4 regions of the Chryseomicrobium aureum genome follow, and region 2 is predicted to be linked to each of the others. Evidence: riboswitches for the same ligand, from Rfam matches in the RefSeq annotation. Region 2 holds a riboswitch; each other region holds the start of a gene.
The links. A riboswitch is a leader RNA that binds a small molecule or an ion and turns the genes downstream of it on or off. The one in region 2 is predicted to bind S-adenosylmethionine.
Positions count from the first base shown of each region.

Region 1: linked by a shared signal. The riboswitch ahead of metA (homoserine O-succinyltransferase) and the one ahead of metK (methionine adenosyltransferase) in region 2 are both predicted to bind S-adenosylmethionine.
Region 3: linked by a shared signal. The riboswitch ahead of ACF3OH_RS12235 (hypothetical protein) and the one ahead of metK (methionine adenosyltransferase) in region 2 are both predicted to bind S-adenosylmethionine.
Region 4: linked by a shared signal. The riboswitch ahead of ACF3OH_RS13130 (O-acetylhomoserine aminocarboxypropyltransferase/cysteine synthase family protein) and the one ahead of metK (methionine adenosyltransferase) in region 2 are both predicted to bind S-adenosylmethionine.

Region 1 is NZ_CP171117.1:1,303,474-1,307,689, forward strand. It holds gene ACF3OH_RS06885 (LCP family protein) at 1-644, shown strand, start outside; gene ACF3OH_RS06890 (AI-2E family transporter) at 655-1,857, shown strand; gene ACF3OH_RS06895 (sporulation protein) at 1,860-2,243, shown strand; SAM riboswitch class I at 2,298-2,401, shown strand; gene metA (homoserine O-succinyltransferase) at 2,456-3,373, shown strand; gene ACF3OH_RS06905 (aminoglycoside phosphotransferase family protein) at 3,370-4,216, shown strand, end outside.
Region 2 is NZ_CP171117.1:1,687,007-1,691,222, forward strand. It holds gene ACF3OH_RS08790 (gamma carbonic anhydrase family protein) at 1-299, shown strand, start outside; gene metK (methionine adenosyltransferase) at 345-1,544, opposite strand; SAM riboswitch class I at 1,725-1,849, opposite strand; gene pckA (phosphoenolpyruvate carboxykinase (ATP)) at 2,040-3,626, shown strand; gene ACF3OH_RS08805 (prolyl oligopeptidase family serine peptidase) at 3,793-4,216, opposite strand, start outside.
Region 3 is NZ_CP171117.1:2,342,487-2,346,702, reverse strand. It holds partial or broken gene ACF3OH_RS12255 (patatin family protein) at 83-908, shown strand; gene ACF3OH_RS12250 (NADPH-dependent FMN reductase) at 919-1,470, opposite strand; gene ACF3OH_RS12245 (DUF2188 domain-containing protein) at 1,483-1,851, opposite strand; gene ACF3OH_RS12240 (hypothetical protein) at 1,954-2,151, shown strand; SAM riboswitch class I at 2,208-2,309, shown strand; gene ACF3OH_RS12235 (hypothetical protein) at 2,386-2,667, shown strand; gene ACF3OH_RS12230 (glycerate kinase) at 2,679-3,815, shown strand; gene ACF3OH_RS12225 (glycerate kinase) at 3,884-4,216, shown strand, end outside.
Region 4 is NZ_CP171117.1:2,498,147-2,502,362, reverse strand. It holds gene ACF3OH_RS13135 (M3 family oligoendopeptidase) at 1-1,133, opposite strand, end outside; SAM riboswitch class I at 1,307-1,420, shown strand; gene ACF3OH_RS13130 (O-acetylhomoserine aminocarboxypropyltransferase/cysteine synthase family protein) at 1,521-2,819, shown strand; gene ACF3OH_RS13125 (homoserine dehydrogenase) at 2,934-3,920, shown strand.

The DNA of each region.
Region 1 (4,216 bases), 380 kb from region 2:
CCAATGATGTTCGACTCATCTCTTTGATGCGTGATATTTATGCAGAGATTCCAGGGTATCAATCTTATAAATTAAATACGGCCTATTATCTCGGTGGAGCGGATTTGACGAGACAGACTATTGAAGGGATGTTTGGCATTCCCCTTCATCATTACGCACTCATTGACTTTACAAGTTTCGAGACGATGGTCGATATCCTTGCACCAAACGGAATCGAAATTGATGTTGAAAAAGATATGTCTGAAGAGATTGGTGTCGAACTCAAACAAGGGGTGCATCAATTGAACGGCCAAGAGTTACTAGGATATGCGCGCTTCCGAAAAGACGAAGAAGGTGATTTCGGTCGAGTGAGACGGCAACAAGTTGTCATTGAAGCACTTTCTAACGAAGTAACATCTGTCGGCAATCTTCATCGTCTTCCGAAGTTTGCGGGTGCTTTAAATGGGTACATTCAAACGGATATTACAAATACAGATAAGTTGAATTACTTGTTAGATGTGGCGCTAGGCGGAAGCCCTGAAGTAGAGCGTTTAACGATTCCTCGAGAAGGAGAATACCGCTACAATTCATACAGTCATGCAGGAAGCGTCATCGAAATTGATCAACAAGCAGCACAAGCAGCAATTGCTGAGTTCTTAGAGTAGGAGGATCTCTATGTTTGATGACAAGAAACCAGGTTTTTTTGATACACGCTTTATTCAATTTTTAGGCGGAAAAAATACAATCTTTGCTTTGTTACTGCTTCTACTGATTGGGTTGACGATTTTTATCTTTGATTTGGTATCGTTTGTCTTCAATCCATTCACCGTATTTTTAGGGAATGTCGTGTTACCGATTATTTTGGCGACTATTTTGTATTACTTGTTACGTCCGATTCTACGTTTACTTGAGAAGATGAAGATTCCCCGTATCTGGGGAATAGTGATTCTGTTCTTGGCAGTGATTGGACTGATTACACTACTTGTATTCTTAGTGTTCCCATTTTTAAAAGATCAGACCATTCGATTTGTTGAGAACTTCCCAGAAGTTTTTTCTCAACTCATTAATAACATTATAATATGGCTACAAACATCGATGTTTTCAGGGATTTATAATTCACTAGAAGCAGATATCAATCAGTGGATACAAGAGCTACCAAGTCAATTGGCGGTGTTCTTCCAAGATACGTTCGCACGTGTTGCAACGGGTATCAGTTCATTCATTGGAGCGATTACAAGTTTTGTACTTGCGATTGTTACCGTTCCATTTATCTTGTTCTATTTATTAAAAGATGGAGAAAAGTTACCACAATACTTTTTACGTCTATTGCCTCCGCGTATGCGTGAGGAGACGGCTCAAGTGTTTGCAGACATTGACCGTCAAATCAGTTCGTATATCCAGGGTCAGCTGTTAGTATCGGCAGCTATTGGAATTATGGTGTTCATCGGATTTAGCATCATCCAGATGCCATATGCAGTGTTATTAGGTGCTATTGCAATGGTGACGAGTGTGGTTCCCTATTTAGGGCCGATTATTGCAATAACACCAGCAGTAATTATTGCGCTCGTGCAGTCGCCATTCATGCTTCTCAAACTCGCTGCTGTATGGACGGTCGTGCAACTTGTTGAAGGAAAATTCATTTCTCCGCAGATTATGGGGAAAACGTTGCATATTCATCCGATTACCATCATATTCGTACTTGTAACAGCAGGTTCCTTATTTGGAGTGCCTGGCGTTATCCTTGGGATTCCAGGGTATACTATAGTTAAAGTAATCGTGACTCACTTCTTCCGGTTATTTAAAATGCGGTATAATCGTTATGAACCGGTTGTGGAGAATCACTACGAATATTTATCGAAAACGAATAAGGTGGAGTAAGTATGAACTCGTTTGAATCCCATATTGAAAAAGGTCTTATCAAAATCGATACGGTGGTCGATCACCCGTATATCGAACATGGCATCAATTTATCCGGCACCATTTACATCGAGGGACTGGAGCAGCAAGAAGAGGTAGAAGACATCCGTTTAGAAGTATGCAAGAAAGAAAAACGTGAATTGATTGCAAAACTATCCTTTGAGCCAGTCGGCAATCCGGCATCAAAAGGAACGCTCATGATTCCGTTTGAAATCATGCCGGATGAACGCTGGGTGCCAGAAGAAGGGGAAGAAGCGACACAGCTCGTATTGACTACGACTGCATTCTTCTCAGATGGAAGCAGTTTGAGCGATGAAGACGAATTGATATTTGATATCGAAGAGTAGGCTTGAACTTTACGATTGCGTTTGATACAATCGCATCAATACAAAATTGCATATTCATTATCAAGAGAAGTCGAGGGACATGGCCCGGTGACGCTTCAGCAACCTCTGTTTGACAGAAAGGTGCTTCCTCCATCAAGTGCTGACTTGGAAGATAATACTACCGACACTCTGCCCTTGTTATGGGTAGAGTGTTTTTTTAAGGAGAGAAACCAATGCCAATCAATTTGCCGAAAGATTTACCTGTAATTGAAAAACTCCGTGATGAAAATATCTTCGTGATGGACCAAGAACGCGCGCACACGCAAGATATTCGTCCACTTGAAGTACTCATTGTCAATTTGATGCCGGAAAAAGAGAAAACCGAGCATCAGTTACTGCGTTTACTTGGAAATACGCCACTTCAGACGAATGTGACATTTTTACGTATGGCTAGTTATCAACCGAAAAATGTCAGTAGCAGTCACTTGGATCAGTTTTATAAAGTATTCGAGGATATCAAAGACCGACGATTTGACGGAATGATTGTGACGGGCGCGCCGGTCGAGCAAATGCCCTTTGAAGAAGTGGCCTACTGGCCTGAGATTGTGACCTTGTTATTTTGGGCGAAGACGCATGTGACATCAACGTTATCGATTTGCTGGGGAGCTCAGGCCGTGCTTTATCACGAGTTTACTATCGAGAAAGAAGATTTACCGAAGAAATGTTCGGGAGTTTACCCACACTCGTTGTTAACACCTCATAGTCCGCTTGTTCGCGGATTCAATGATACGTTCTTGGCACCGCACTCTCGTCATACGACGGTCAGTTACGAAAAACTCTTGAAGCAGCCAGCCCTTGAAGTAGTAGCAGTTTCAGATCAAGCGGGTGTGTTTTTGGTGCAATCAAAAGACCAACGCCACATCATGGCAACTGGTCATTTAGAATATGATGCGACGACATTACGAGATGAATATGAGCGAGACATCGCAAAAGGATTGGAGTGCGAAGTGCCAGAGAATTATTTTCCTGATGATGACCCAACAAAAGATCCTCAAAACACGTGGCGTTCTCACACCCATTTATTGTTCTCGAATTGGTTAAATTATTATGTCTACCAGCAGACCCCTTTTGAGTGGAGCACTTCGTCATGAGCTTTGAAGAAAAGATCCGGGTTGCGTTCGGAAAGAGAGGCGAGGTGTGGCTAGTAGAACTCCCGAAACAACTTGAGAAGATCGCTCGTTTACATAAATTGACTGGACTGACGCCATTTTCGAACCTGTCCTACAATTATGTGGCCCGAGCAACGATGAAGGGGAAGTCTGTTGTCTTGAAGGTTGGTATTCCCGGTACTGATTTCACAAATGAAGCAGTTGCTATGCAGGTCTTTGGAACGTTTGGAGTACCACAGCTCTTGTTTGAAAATACCGACTCCGGCTACTATATTATGGAAAATATATCGCCTGGTTATACACTAAATGTCCGATTTCCCGACACGAGAACGAGTGTTCGATTATTTGTGGAGCAGTGGAGGAGGTTACATGACACGCAGGTGCCAACTACCGATTTGAATCAGTTACCACAAATTGAGCGATGGTTTGAAAGTTTAGAGACTCACTATGATGCGATTCCTGAAGATTGGCGATTAGAAGCAAAACGCGCTAAACAAAGAATTCATGAGTTGCATCAAACGACGATTTTACATGGAGATTTGCATCATGAGAACATTTTGTGGGATGATTTGCGTGGATTTGTCATCATTGATCCAAAAGGCGTCGTTGGTCATAGATATTATGATTGTGTGCAATTTTTATTTAATAAGAACAAGAACTTGGTTGAATTTAAATTAAAAGTTGAATTGTTGATTGATGAGCATGGATTTGAAGAGAATTTATTAGTGGATGCAATCAAAGCATTAGGAACGGTGTATTATGCATGGATGGTCGAAGATAGAGATCCCGTGGTTGGTGAACGAGTTGAAATGCTTGATTGGATTA
Region 2 (4,216 bases):
TCATAGAAGACGAAGTAACGGTCGGTCATCAAGTGACACTGCATAGTTGCACTATCCGGAAAGGTGCCTTAATTGGAATGGGTTCCATCATTTTAGATGGTGCCGAAATCGGAGAAGGTGCATTTATCGGAGCCGGTAGTCTCGTCCCTCAAGGAAAAGTGATTCCTGCTGGTATGATGGCATATGGACGGCCAGCGAAGGTTGTGCGGGCTGTCAACGAGGAAGATAAGAAGGACATGGAGCGCATAGTGCGTGAGTATCATGAAAAGGGTCAATACTATAAAGGTTTGCAAGAATAATAAAAAAACTCCCAAGGAAGTAAATTCCTCGGGAGTTTCCTCATTTTATAAACCAGCTTTTGCTTTCAACTCAGCTGCTTTGTCTGTTTTTTCCCAAGGTACATCGATGTCTGTACGACCAAAGTGTCCGTAAGCAGCAGTTTGCTTGTAGATCGGACGACGAAGATTAAGCATCTTGATGATTCCCGCTGGGCGTAGGTCAAACAACTCGCGAATCCATGTTACCATGTCTGCTTCTGTTGCTTTTCCTGTACCGAATGTATCCACAGCGATTGAAACTGGCTGTGCTACACCGATTGCATAAGCAAGTTGCACTTCTACTTTATCTGCAAGACCCGCTGCTACGATGTTTTTCGCAACATAACGTGCTGCATATGCTGCAGAGCGGTCAACTTTTGTTGCATCTTTCCCAGAGAATGCACCGCCACCGTGACGTGCATAACCACCGTACGTATCAACGATGATTTTGCGGCCAGTTAAACCAGCATCTCCTTGTGGTCCACCGATTACGAAGCGGCCAGTTGGGTTGATAAAGTATTTCGTGTTTTCGTCAATCCACTCAGCCGGTACGACTGCGTTGATGACGTGTTCTTTCAAATCAGACTGAATTTGCTCTAGAGTAATTTCAGGAGCGTGTTGTGTAGAAATTACGATTGTATCGACACGCACTGGCTTGCCGTTTTCATCGTATTCAACAGTCACTTGTGTTTTACCGTCTGGACGTAAGTACTCAAGTGTTTCGTTTTTACGTACTTCCGATAAGCGACGTGATAATTTGTGCGCCAAGCTGATTGGAAGTGGCATTAATTCTTCTGTTTCATTACAAGCAAATCCGAACATCAGACCTTGGTCACCCGCTCCGATCGCTTCGATGTCAGCGTCTGTCATGGACCCTTCGCGTGCCTCAAGTGCACGGTCTACTCCAGCTGCGATATCTGCAGACTGCTCATCAATTGCAGTTAAAACAGCAGATGTATCTGCGTCAAAACCGAATTTTGCACGTGTGTAGCCGATTTCTCGAACTGTTTCACGCACCGTTTTTTGAATGTCTACATAAGCAGATGTTGTAATTTCTCCAGCAACTAGAACAAGTCCAGTTGTGACAGTTGTTTCGCACGCTACACGTGCATTCGGGTCTTCAGTTAAGATTGCGTCAAGGATCGCATCTGAGATTTGGTCACAAATCTTATCCGGATGGCCTTCTGTTACTGATTCCGAAGTGAATAATCGACGTTGTGTCATGATATATTTCCTCCTTCTTGATCCTGCGGGATTGCTCCCGTGAATTGAACCGGTACTCATTCCCCATGGCAAGCCTAGAATACTTGAAGCTGTTTTGGATTTGGCGCATGGTTGAAGGCGTTCATAAATAATAAAATCCTTTCACTCACTAATGAGGAAAGGATGATTTCTTTGCACCTTTCACTCTTATCAATCAGGGGAATCCCCTGTCTCAGGTTGGGCACCTTTTCAATAAGTCTTGCATCTCTATCTTATTGAGGTTGCCGGGTTTCATAGGGCCTGACCCCTCCACCAGCTCGGGATAAGAGTATCCGTTCAATTTTCCATCATACGCATTCACCTATCGAAAGTCAACAAAAAACTGTGTGAAAGTCCCCACAAAAAAATCACTAGTCAAGTGACGTATTAGTGTAGACTATTTAGTTTAATGTGTTATACTAATTCACATATTAGCATTCCGTCACTTCGGAAAATCTATTTAAGGATGGTATTTAACCTATGCAATCGATCGATACAAAAAGCGCAATTCAGTCTTTATTATCGGGAGACCAAGTCCACACGCAACTATCTGTAGCGGAACTTGTTGAACAAGCAACTGCTCGTGGTGAAGGTATGCTGACTTCAACTGGTGCACTACGTGCTGAAACTGGAAAGTATACGGGGCGTTCCCCAGAAGATAAATATATGGTAGATGAAGATATTTCACGTGATAAAGTAGATTGGGGTTCAGTCAACCGCCCAATCTCAAAAGAAGTATTCCAAAACTTATATGCTAAAGTTGTCGATTACCTACAAGCAAAAGATGCTCTTTTCTTATTTAAAGGATTCGCTGGTGCAGACGAAGCGTCTCGCCTACCAATCCAAGTAATCAATGAATACGCATGGCACAACTTGTTCGCCCATCAATTATTCATTCGTCCAACTGCTGAAGAGCTTGCTAACCACGAAGCACAATTCACAATTGTGAGTGCTCCAACGTTCAAAGCAGATCCTGCAGTTGATGGTACGAACTCTGAGACGTTCATCATGGTGTCTATTGAAGAGCGCATCGTATTAATCGGTGGTACGGAGTATGCGGGTGAGATGAAAAAATCCATCTTTGGTATTATGAACTACTTGCTTCCGGAGCAAGGCATTCTTCCAATGCACTGTTCTGCAAACGTAGGCGAAGAAGGCGACGTTACATTGTTCTTCGGTCTATCTGGAACTGGGAAAACAACTTTATCTGCTGACAAAGGCCGTCATTTAATTGGTGACGACGAGCATGGTTGGTCCGATACGGGCGTCTTCAATATGGAAGGTGGATGCTACGCAAAATGTATCAACCTAACAGAAGAAAATGAGCCTGAGATCTATAACGCAATCAAATTCGGTACTGTTCTTGAGAACGTAGTCGTAAACGAAGAGACGCGTGAAGCAGATTACGATGACAACTCTTTAACAGAGAATACACGTGCTGCTTACCCAATCGATTACATCGACAACATCATGGTGCCTTCTGTTGCTGGTCATCCAAAAACAATCGTGTTCTTAACGGCGGATGCGTTTGGCGTATTGCCTCCAATCTCGAAATTAACAAAAGAACAAGCGATGTACCACTTCCTAAGTGGCTTCACATCAAAACTTGCTGGAACTGAGCGCGGGATCACAAGCCCACAACCAGTATTCTCAACATGCTTCGGTTCTCCATTCCTACCACTTCCAGCTGCTGTATACGCAGAGATGCTTGGAAACAAAATTGACGAGCACGGCGCAAACGTCTACCTTGTCAATACAGGTTGGACTGGCGGAGAGTATGGCGTTGGAACGCGTATGAAACTTTCTTACACACGCGCTATGGTTCGCGCTGCAATCGAAGGGAAACTTGAGAACGTAGAAACAGAGCAAGGATCTGTATTCGGCGTTGCGATTCCTAAAGAAGTTCCTGGCGTACCAAGTGACGTCTTGAACCCACGCAATGCATGGGCAGACAAAGATGCATATGACAAAAAAGCAAAAGAACTTGCAGATAGCTTCCGCGAGAACTTCAAAAAGTTCTCTGGTGTTTCTGAAGAGATCATCTCTAAAGGTGGACCAATTATTTAATTGGACATACAGAACAAGGCCTACTCAATCCGAGTGGGCCTTGTTTTTTGCACATTTTCTTTAGTTAGTTTCCATAATATGACTTCGGTAGAATAAAAACCGATTTGGGTAGAAGAAATCACGGGTAGTGTAGAAGAAATCTCCAATTCGTCCTATGAACGCTCGCTCAGCGCCCCTGCTCAAGCATCCACTCGAGCGCTTCGCGTAAAATCTGTCGGTTCAGTGGGTCGGGCACAAAGTGATGGTGGTTTTCTAGATACCTCGTAGTCACAGGCATATTTAAACCTTTCAATTTCTCCTCCAGAATCGTCGCGTGCTCAAACCCAACATTCGTATCTAGTTCCCCATGAATGATGAGAACGGGTGCATTCATACGTTCTAATTGCTGTAGCACGTCACGATCTTCAAACGCTTCTGGAGCCCTTTTAGGGGTCCCGCCGTAGATGCGTTTCATCATCCGGCGCATGTCTACACGTTCTTCATATGTCAAATAGATGGAAGACACTCCTCCCCAAGTCACGAGCGAGGTCACTTCGGGTCGCTTCACCGCTGCCCACAAGGCCATGATTCCACCACGACTAAACGCAAAC
Region 3 (4,216 bases), 660 kb from region 2:
GGATTTAATTTCGAGATTCCAGTTGCTTCCTGATTGCTTTTGCGAAATACTAGAATGAGAGAAGTAAAAAGGAGAGGTCGCGATGAACGGAGCTGGATTAATTTTAGAAGGCGGAGGCATGCGAGGCGTTTTTACTGGAGGTATTTTAGAATCATTTATGGAGCAGGACTATTATTTTCCATATGTCATAGGGGTTTCGGCAGGGGCATGTCACGGGTCTTCCTATGCAGCTAGACAACGAGATAGAAATCGGAAAGTATCCATTGACTATGTGACGCATCCGGATTATATTTCTTTAAAAAATTTAGTGACAAAACGAGAATTGTTTGGGATGGACTTGCTCTTTGATAAGTTGCCGAATGAACTTGTCCCATTCGATTACGAAACGTTTTCTGCATCTCCGGAACGTTTTGTCATTGGAACGACTGATTGCTATAGTGGAAAACCAATCTATTTTGAAAAAGGAGCACCTCGGGATGAGATTTTGAAGGTGGTTCGGGCCTCTAGTTCTTTACCCTTTATGGCTGCACCAGTTGAGTATAAGGGGCTAAAGTTAATGGACGGTGGCATTGCCGATCCAATCCCATTAAAGAAAGCACTTGAGGATGGAGTAGAGCGCCCCGTTGTCGTTTTGACACGTCCAAAGGGGTATCGCAAAGCAGCTTCCCGGTTTTCAGGCGTCAGTAAGTTCATGTATCAACAATACCCTGGATTGGCTGGATGAATTAGAAACGCAAGGCGATGCATTTGTTATTCATCCACAAGAAACGTTTAAAATCAGTCGAGCAGAACGCAATCCACAGCGGTTGTCTGCGTTATATGAATTCGGCTTAAAAAGTGGGCGAGATGGGTTTGACGAATTAATGGACTGGCTAGGGGAACCATATTCCATCATGCCAAAAGCCTGAGGAAGTCTCCTCAGGCTTTGTTTGTACGTAGTGGTTTCAATGCCCCGCCCCATGCGAGTACTTGGTCAAACATGTCGTTGACGTTTTTGTCGTGAAGGTCACGAGGTGTAAATGTTTGTCCTTTTTCAAAATCTAAGAATAAGGATAAGACAGGATGTACACGTACATCTGCAATCATAAGCTCAGCGCATACTTGTCGAACATGCTCAGCTGCACGTGTACCTCCTGCAGATCCGTAACTGACAATTCCAGCTGCTTTGTTGTGCCAAGACTCTTTCGCACTATCAAATGCGTTTTTTAAAGCTCCCGTCATGCTGTGATTGTATTCTGCGACAACAAATACAAAGGCATCGAGGGAGTCGAGCTTTTCATTCCATCGTTTTACACCTTCTGATTCAGCTGTCCCAAGCAGTGGAAGGTCAAAATCCTTGATATCTACCAGTTCATAATTGGCGTCTTCACGACCTTTCGCTTTTTCGACGAGCCATTCTCCAACTTGTGGACTGACCCGACCATCACGCGTACTCCCTAAAATAATGCCTACCTTTAATTTTTCGCTCATCACCATTCCTCCTCATTCATAATAGGTATCTTCAACGGATCCATCTTGTTTAAACACTTTTAAAATGCCATCTTTATCATTGACATATGTTTTTGCTTCTTCAAGAAGCGATTCTTTTGTAGTAGCCGTCTTAATGGCCCTTTCTCCGTCCTGTTTCATAAGTATCCAGTCGTCTTCATGTGCTTTCACTACATAATGAGGGCGTGAAGAATTGTCACTCCCGCTAACATAGTCACGTGCTTTCGCCGTTGCAATAGAAATGGCGCGGCCTTCTTCCATACCGTCATCCACCATCGCATTTGCCATCTCAATCGCTTTATTCCGTACACTAGCGTCTAAATTTTTCATGGAATCGGGATAGTCCGTTTTTGTCCATGGCATTTCAAATCGCCTCCTTGAATTCCTATTTCCCTGCTCGAGTCGTTTTAAACAGGTGGTTGGAGGGAATACTTTACTAATTCAGAATAAGTGGAGGGATGCACAATGTTTGAAAAAGACAAAGATAAAGAGAAAGTAAATAGTGGGAAGATTCCAATGCCAAGCGATGAAAAATCATTGACTGAAGAAGAAAAAATCGATAGTGATCCGTTCTTTTATCGGGAAGACCCTGCGGATAAAGATGGCGAGAACGAACTGTATAACCATAAAAATGCTGATGAAGATGATATCCGATCGAAATGAGGCTGGGAAATTCCCCCTCTTTCTGCTATACTTGACCTAACTGAACATGAACTCTTTTCTTATCAAGAGAGATGGAGGGAATTGGCCCTACGAAGTCTCAGCAACCTGCCCGCGCGGTAAGGTGCTCCATCCAACAGGGGATACCTGAACGATGAGGAGAAATTGTGCACTTGCAACTCTTCTCTCTCGTGGGGAAGAGTTTTTTGTTTGGCACAATTTTAGGAGGCGATTCACATGGGAAAAGAAGCACTTGAAAAGCAGTTGTATGAATTAAAGACGAAAGAAGTCAAAAGCTATGCGGGGGCTATGCAGCGTCATCAACAGGTCAAAGCACTAGAAGCGCAGTTGCACTACTTGGAGCTTGGGGAAGAGATATCTCGCCAGCGAGTCGATGAGGCGATCGAAGAAATTACAGCACTTGAGCAGGAGATTGCGCGACTATCACGAAGTATAGAAGAAAAGAAACAGGATTTACATTTCTACTTATTCGGTCCATCCGTCAAACGACTATTTTAGGGGGAACAGCCATGAAATTCATCATCAGCTCAGATGCTTGGAAAACAACGTTAACATCTAAACAAGCAACCCGTGCTATTGCACAAGGCTTGCAGTCTGTCGATCCAACGCTTGAAATTGTAGAGTTCCCGATTGCAGATGGAGGGGAAGGAACTTTGGATGCGCTTATGAATGCAACGAGAGGAACATACAAAACGGCCACTGTTCATGACCCGCTTGGCCGTCCGGTTGAGGCGAAGTATGGTGTCACAGGGCTTTCGCGTCATACATGTGTGATTGAGATGGCGCAAGCTTCCGGTTTCTCCTATGTCAAAAAGCATGAACAGAACCCACGACTCGCGTCTACGTTTGGCACCGGTGAACTGATTCGTGCAGCACTTGATGAAGGGCATCGCAATTTTGTTTTGGCAATTGGGAGCAGTGCAACAAATGACGGAGGAGCAGGTATGTTACGGGCTCTTGGATTGAAGTTTTTAGACAAAGAGGGTCAGGAAATGTCAGGAGATTTGGTACAACTTAAACATCTTGATCGGTTAGATGATGCAGAGTTTGATAAACGTCTTCAAGAATGTACATTCGCAGTAGTGAGTGATGTACAGATTCCATATATAGGGCCTCAAGGTGCAACGCGTCTATATGGGGAGACGAAAGGCCTGCAAGCAGAAGAGTCGGAAGAAGTGGAAGCAGCACTCCAACAGCTAGCAGATGTCATCGAGGCACATACCGGGGTTCGTCTGCATGACCGAGCAGGAGCGGGTTCTGGAGGAGGCTTAGGCGGAGCCGTCCAAGCATTTTTCCCGACCAAGTGGTATCACGGAATCGATTTTGTGCTGAAGCGATCAGGATGGGAAAATGCATTGTCTGGTGTTACACACGTAATTACTGGAGAAGGACGCCTTGATGCGCATACGTTCTTAGAAGGAAAAGGACCGCATGGCGTGGCGAAGTTTGCAGGGGACAAAGGCTTGCCGGTGACATTGTTTGCTGGAAGTGGCGATATCGATGTGGCTGAAGAAGCTAACGATGTTTTCAATGAAGTCGTGGTACTTGCCACTTCAGAGAAAGAAGTAGAGCAAGCGCTTGAAAAGCCTGAAGAGGTGTTACGACAAGCGGCAGCGCGCTGGTACGCTTCAAAGCGCGGAGAATAAACGAAAGCCTAGCGGGTGAGAGTACCTGCTAGGCTTTTTGTAAGCGTTTATGAAATGGGGTGAGGAACATGAACATCATCATCAGTCCAGATTCGTTTAAAGGAACTCTTAGCGCGAAAGAAGCAGGAATGGCTATTCGAGAAGGGATTCAATCTGTTCGTCCAGACATCAATTGTACGGTTGTTCCGATTGCCGACGGAGGAGAAGGTACACTTGAAGCTTTAGTGGATGCCACAGCTGGTCGGCTGATTGATGTACCTGTCTTAGATCCTTTAGGTCGAGAAATCGTAGCTCACTATGGCATTCTTGGAGACGGCGTAACAGCTGTCATTGAAATGGCAGAAGCCTCTGGGATTACGCACATAGCTCCAACTGACCGCAATCCGCTTCGGGCATCGACA
Region 4 (4,216 bases), 810 kb from region 2:
ATGTACTCAGGAATTCCAATGTTGCGGCTTGAGAATACCTGGAATGCGTGACCCGCTTCGTGTGTTAACACGTCGATGTCCCCAGATGTCCCATTAAAGTTTGAGAAGATGAACGGAGAATCGTGGTTTTCGATAAATGTACAATATCCGCCTGCTTCTTTCCCTTTTTTCGCGACAAGGTCCATCAAATTACGGTCGAGCATGAACTGGAAAAACTCGTTTGTCTCAGGAGACAGCTCTTCGTACATCTTCTTTCCACCATCAATGATCCATTCAGGCGAACCTTGTGGCGTTGCGTTTCCTGTTAAGAAGGTTAGTGGCTCATCGTAGTGTTTTAATTTCTCTACACCGATGCGCTTTGCTTGTTTCTCATACAGTTTAGTCGCGACAGGTACAATATAGTCGCGCACTTGGTCGCGGAACGTCTTTACCATCTCCGCATTGTAATCGATACGGTTCATACGGATATAGCCAAGTTCGACGAAGTTTTTATAGCCCATCTTGTGCGCAATCTCTGTACGTACTTTTACAAGCTCATCATAAATTGCATCGAATTTCTCTGCGTGAGATGCGAAGAAACCAAACGATGCTTCTTTTGCCTTTTTACGCGTTTCACGGTCTGTCGATTCTGCAAACGGTCCTAGTTGAGCAAGTGTCAGCGTCTCGCCGTTAAATTCAACTTGAGCAGAAGCCACAAGCTTTGAATAATCCGATGCCAATTTATTTTCTTTTTGAAGAAGTGGCATGATCTCTGGTGAGAACGATTTGATTTGGAACTCGGCTAAATCAAACAATTGTTGTCCCCAGCGTTCTTCTAAATTTGAACGAAATGGTGAGTCTACAAGGGCTTTGTAATAGTCTGTCACGATCTCTTCCATCTCAGGAGAGATTTCATCAAAATAATCCCGTTCACTTTGATAAAATTCATCGTTCGTGTCAATGGATGCGCGGATGTAGACAAGGTTTGCCATTGTCGAAAAGTCTGCACGCAGTGTGTTGAGAGTTTGAATCGCTTCATTTTGCTCTTCATAAGAAGACGCGGCCTTGAATGCTTCTACTGCCTCTTTTGCGCGTGATTTGAGAGCAACCATATCCGGACGTTCATATGTATACTCTTGGAATTGTGTTGTCATGCAAAATCCTCCTTGGATTCTTCGATAATCGAAGGTCTCACCGTCTATTCTTTCGCAATTCAGAGTGTTTGGCAAGCGATTTCTGGCTGAAAAAACAGAAAATTTCAAATGGGGTGTTGACAGATGTTTCCTTGCTGTTTTATACTTCAATGCAATAGACAGACGTATATGTACTCTTATCCAGAGTGGCGGAGGGACTAGGCCCTGCGAAGCCCGGCAACCAACAAGCAATTTTGCTTGGAAAGGTGCTAATTCCTACAGATCGATTTCGGTCTGGAAGATAAGAGGAGGACAAGCTGAGGCTCCTCTTCTTAATTGAAGAGGGGCTTTTTCATTGTCTCTTCCTCTCTGGATGTCTGCTCTACCCAACAAAAAGGAGGAAGAACAATGACAAACTTACGACCAGAAACGATTTTACTTCACGGAGGCCAACAACCAGACCCCGTCACAGGATCACGCGCGGTACCCATCCATAAGACCACTTCATTCGTTTTCCAAAACACAGAGCACGCGCAAAATTTATTCGCACTGAAAGAGGCAGGCAACATTTACACACGTATCGGCAATCCGACAGTCGATGTGTTTGAACAACGCGTCGCCCAACTTGAAGGAGGGACAGCTGCCGTTGCATTATCCTCTGGAATGTCTGCAATCGCCTTTTCTATTTTGAATATTGCAGGGGCAGGCGATGAAATTGTTGCCGCATCGAACCTGTACGGTGGAACATACAACTTATTCGCCCATACACTTCCACGCTACGGAATCACTGTGAAGTTTGTCGATTCCACAGATCCTGAGAATTTCCGTGCAGCGGTCACTTCGAACACGAAAGGTTTCTTTGCTGAAACGATTGGAAATCCAAGTTTGAACGTACTGGATATCGAAGCAGTCGCGCAGGTTGCGAACGAAGTGGGTGTACCTCTCTTGATCGATAACACATTTGCTACACCGTACGGAACACAGCCGATTCGCCACGGTGCCCACGTTGTCATCCATTCCGCTACAAAATGGATTGGTGGGCACGGGACTACAATTGGAGGTGTAGTGGTCGATGGCGGAAATTTTGACTGGAACTCAGATAAATTCCCGGGATATACAGAGCCAGACGTGACCTACCACGGTCTGCGTTACGGAATTGACGTACCACAAGTAGCATTTGCTATCCGACTTCGCGTGCAATTGCTGCGTGATTTTGGACCCGCTCTAAGCCCGGAATCGGCTTTTTCTTTCCTGCAAGGTCTGGAGACACTTCACTTACGCGTCCCAAGGCACAATGAGAACGCACAAGTTGTGGCAAACTATTTGAAGCAACATGAAGAAGTAGAGTGGGTGAACTATCCGGGACTTGAAGAGCATCCTTCTCATGAACTGGCGAAGAAGTATTTAGGACAAGGTGCCGGCTCGATTCTAACGTTCGGAGTAAAAGGTGGGAAACAGGCAGGGCAATTATTAATTGATTCCATTCCATTGTTCTCGCATGTAGCAAATGTAGGAGATGCCAAATCATTGATTATCCATCCGGCCTCCACGACACACCAGCAATTAGGTGAAGGTGAAGAACTTGCGCGAACAGGTGTGACGCCAGAACTTGTTCGTTTGTCGATTGGATTGGAGCATATTGACGATATTTTAGAAGCACTAGATGCAGGATTACAAGCTGTTAAAAAAGCCGCTCTTCCCGTCTAATTTGTCCATACAAGAAAAACAAATGTATCCTCAGGAAAGATTTTTCTTGTTTTCTTTAAAATCTTCCTCTAAAATAGGAAAAATACTACGGTGAATGGACTTGGAGGAATGAAGATGGCAAAACTACGAGCAGCAATTTTAGGATACGGGACAGTGGGACAAGGAATCTACCGCATTTTGCAAGATAAAGGAGAAGAGTTGCAACGCTCTCTTGGCCTCGACATTGAAGTTGGCGCAATTCTTGTGAATGATTTGGAAAAACCTCGTCCTGCAACCCCGGGCGTTCTCATCACAGATAAGTTCGACGACATCTTGGCCATTCCTGGATTGCAGGTCGTATTTGAAGCGATTGTAGGGGAAGACCCAGCCTATGGGTATTTATGCCGGGCAATTGACAAAGGGTGCCATGTCATCACAGCAAATAAAGTCATGTTCTCGCGCTATCATATCGATCTTCATGAACGAGCGAAATCAAAGGGTGTCTATATCGGGTACGAAGCCACTACAGCAGGGGGCGTACCGGTCATCAAGACCCTCAAGAACCTGTTGCAAGTCAACACGGTCCATCGCATTCAAGGGATTTTGAACGGGACGTCGAATTATATCCTGACTTCAATGCGCACAGACAATAGTGCCTTCGACGCTGCACTTCGTGATGCGCAAGCACTTGGCTATGCAGAAGCAGATCCTTACAACGATGTATCCGGAATGGATGCGTTTCATAAGCTGATGATTTTGAGTGCGCTCGCATTTGATAAACAACCAGAACGAAGCGAGGTGGATGTAAGAGGAATCGATACAATTACATTAGACGATATTCAGCGCGCACAGTCGGAAGGCTTACGCTACCGTCATGTCGCTGAAATCGTTCAGCACCCCGATGGACGTTTAGAAGCTTCTGTAGGCCCACAACTAGTGGGACCAGACCACCCACTGTATGCAATCGAAGGAGTGAACAATGCAGTGGCAGTCGATACAAACTACATCGGCACATTGACACTTGTTGGCCCTGGAGCAGGGATGTACCCGACGGCGAGTGTGATGGTAGAAGATTACGCGGAGATTATTGGGAAGCGGGCTGGGTTTATGATTTCGATTTAGTTTTAGATGTGGAGCCGACTGTTCAGAAATTGTGCAAGATGACAGCGGAGCCCGTGAAGCGCTCTTTGCTTCATGGGATGCGATGGCTTCTTGCGGGATTTCTAGGAGGCGCAACTCGATTCCATTCGAAGTCGAAACCACAACCAGCCTTTGCGGGCGCGGCTGATTCCGAAGCGTGTTTCTGGCGTTCGCAACTCGATTCCATTAAGATGTGGAGCCGACTGTTCAGAAATTGTGCAAAGTAAGACGTTGAGTTCCACTGCGAGGCTGCTTTCCGTGGGCGCTGCGTGAGCTTC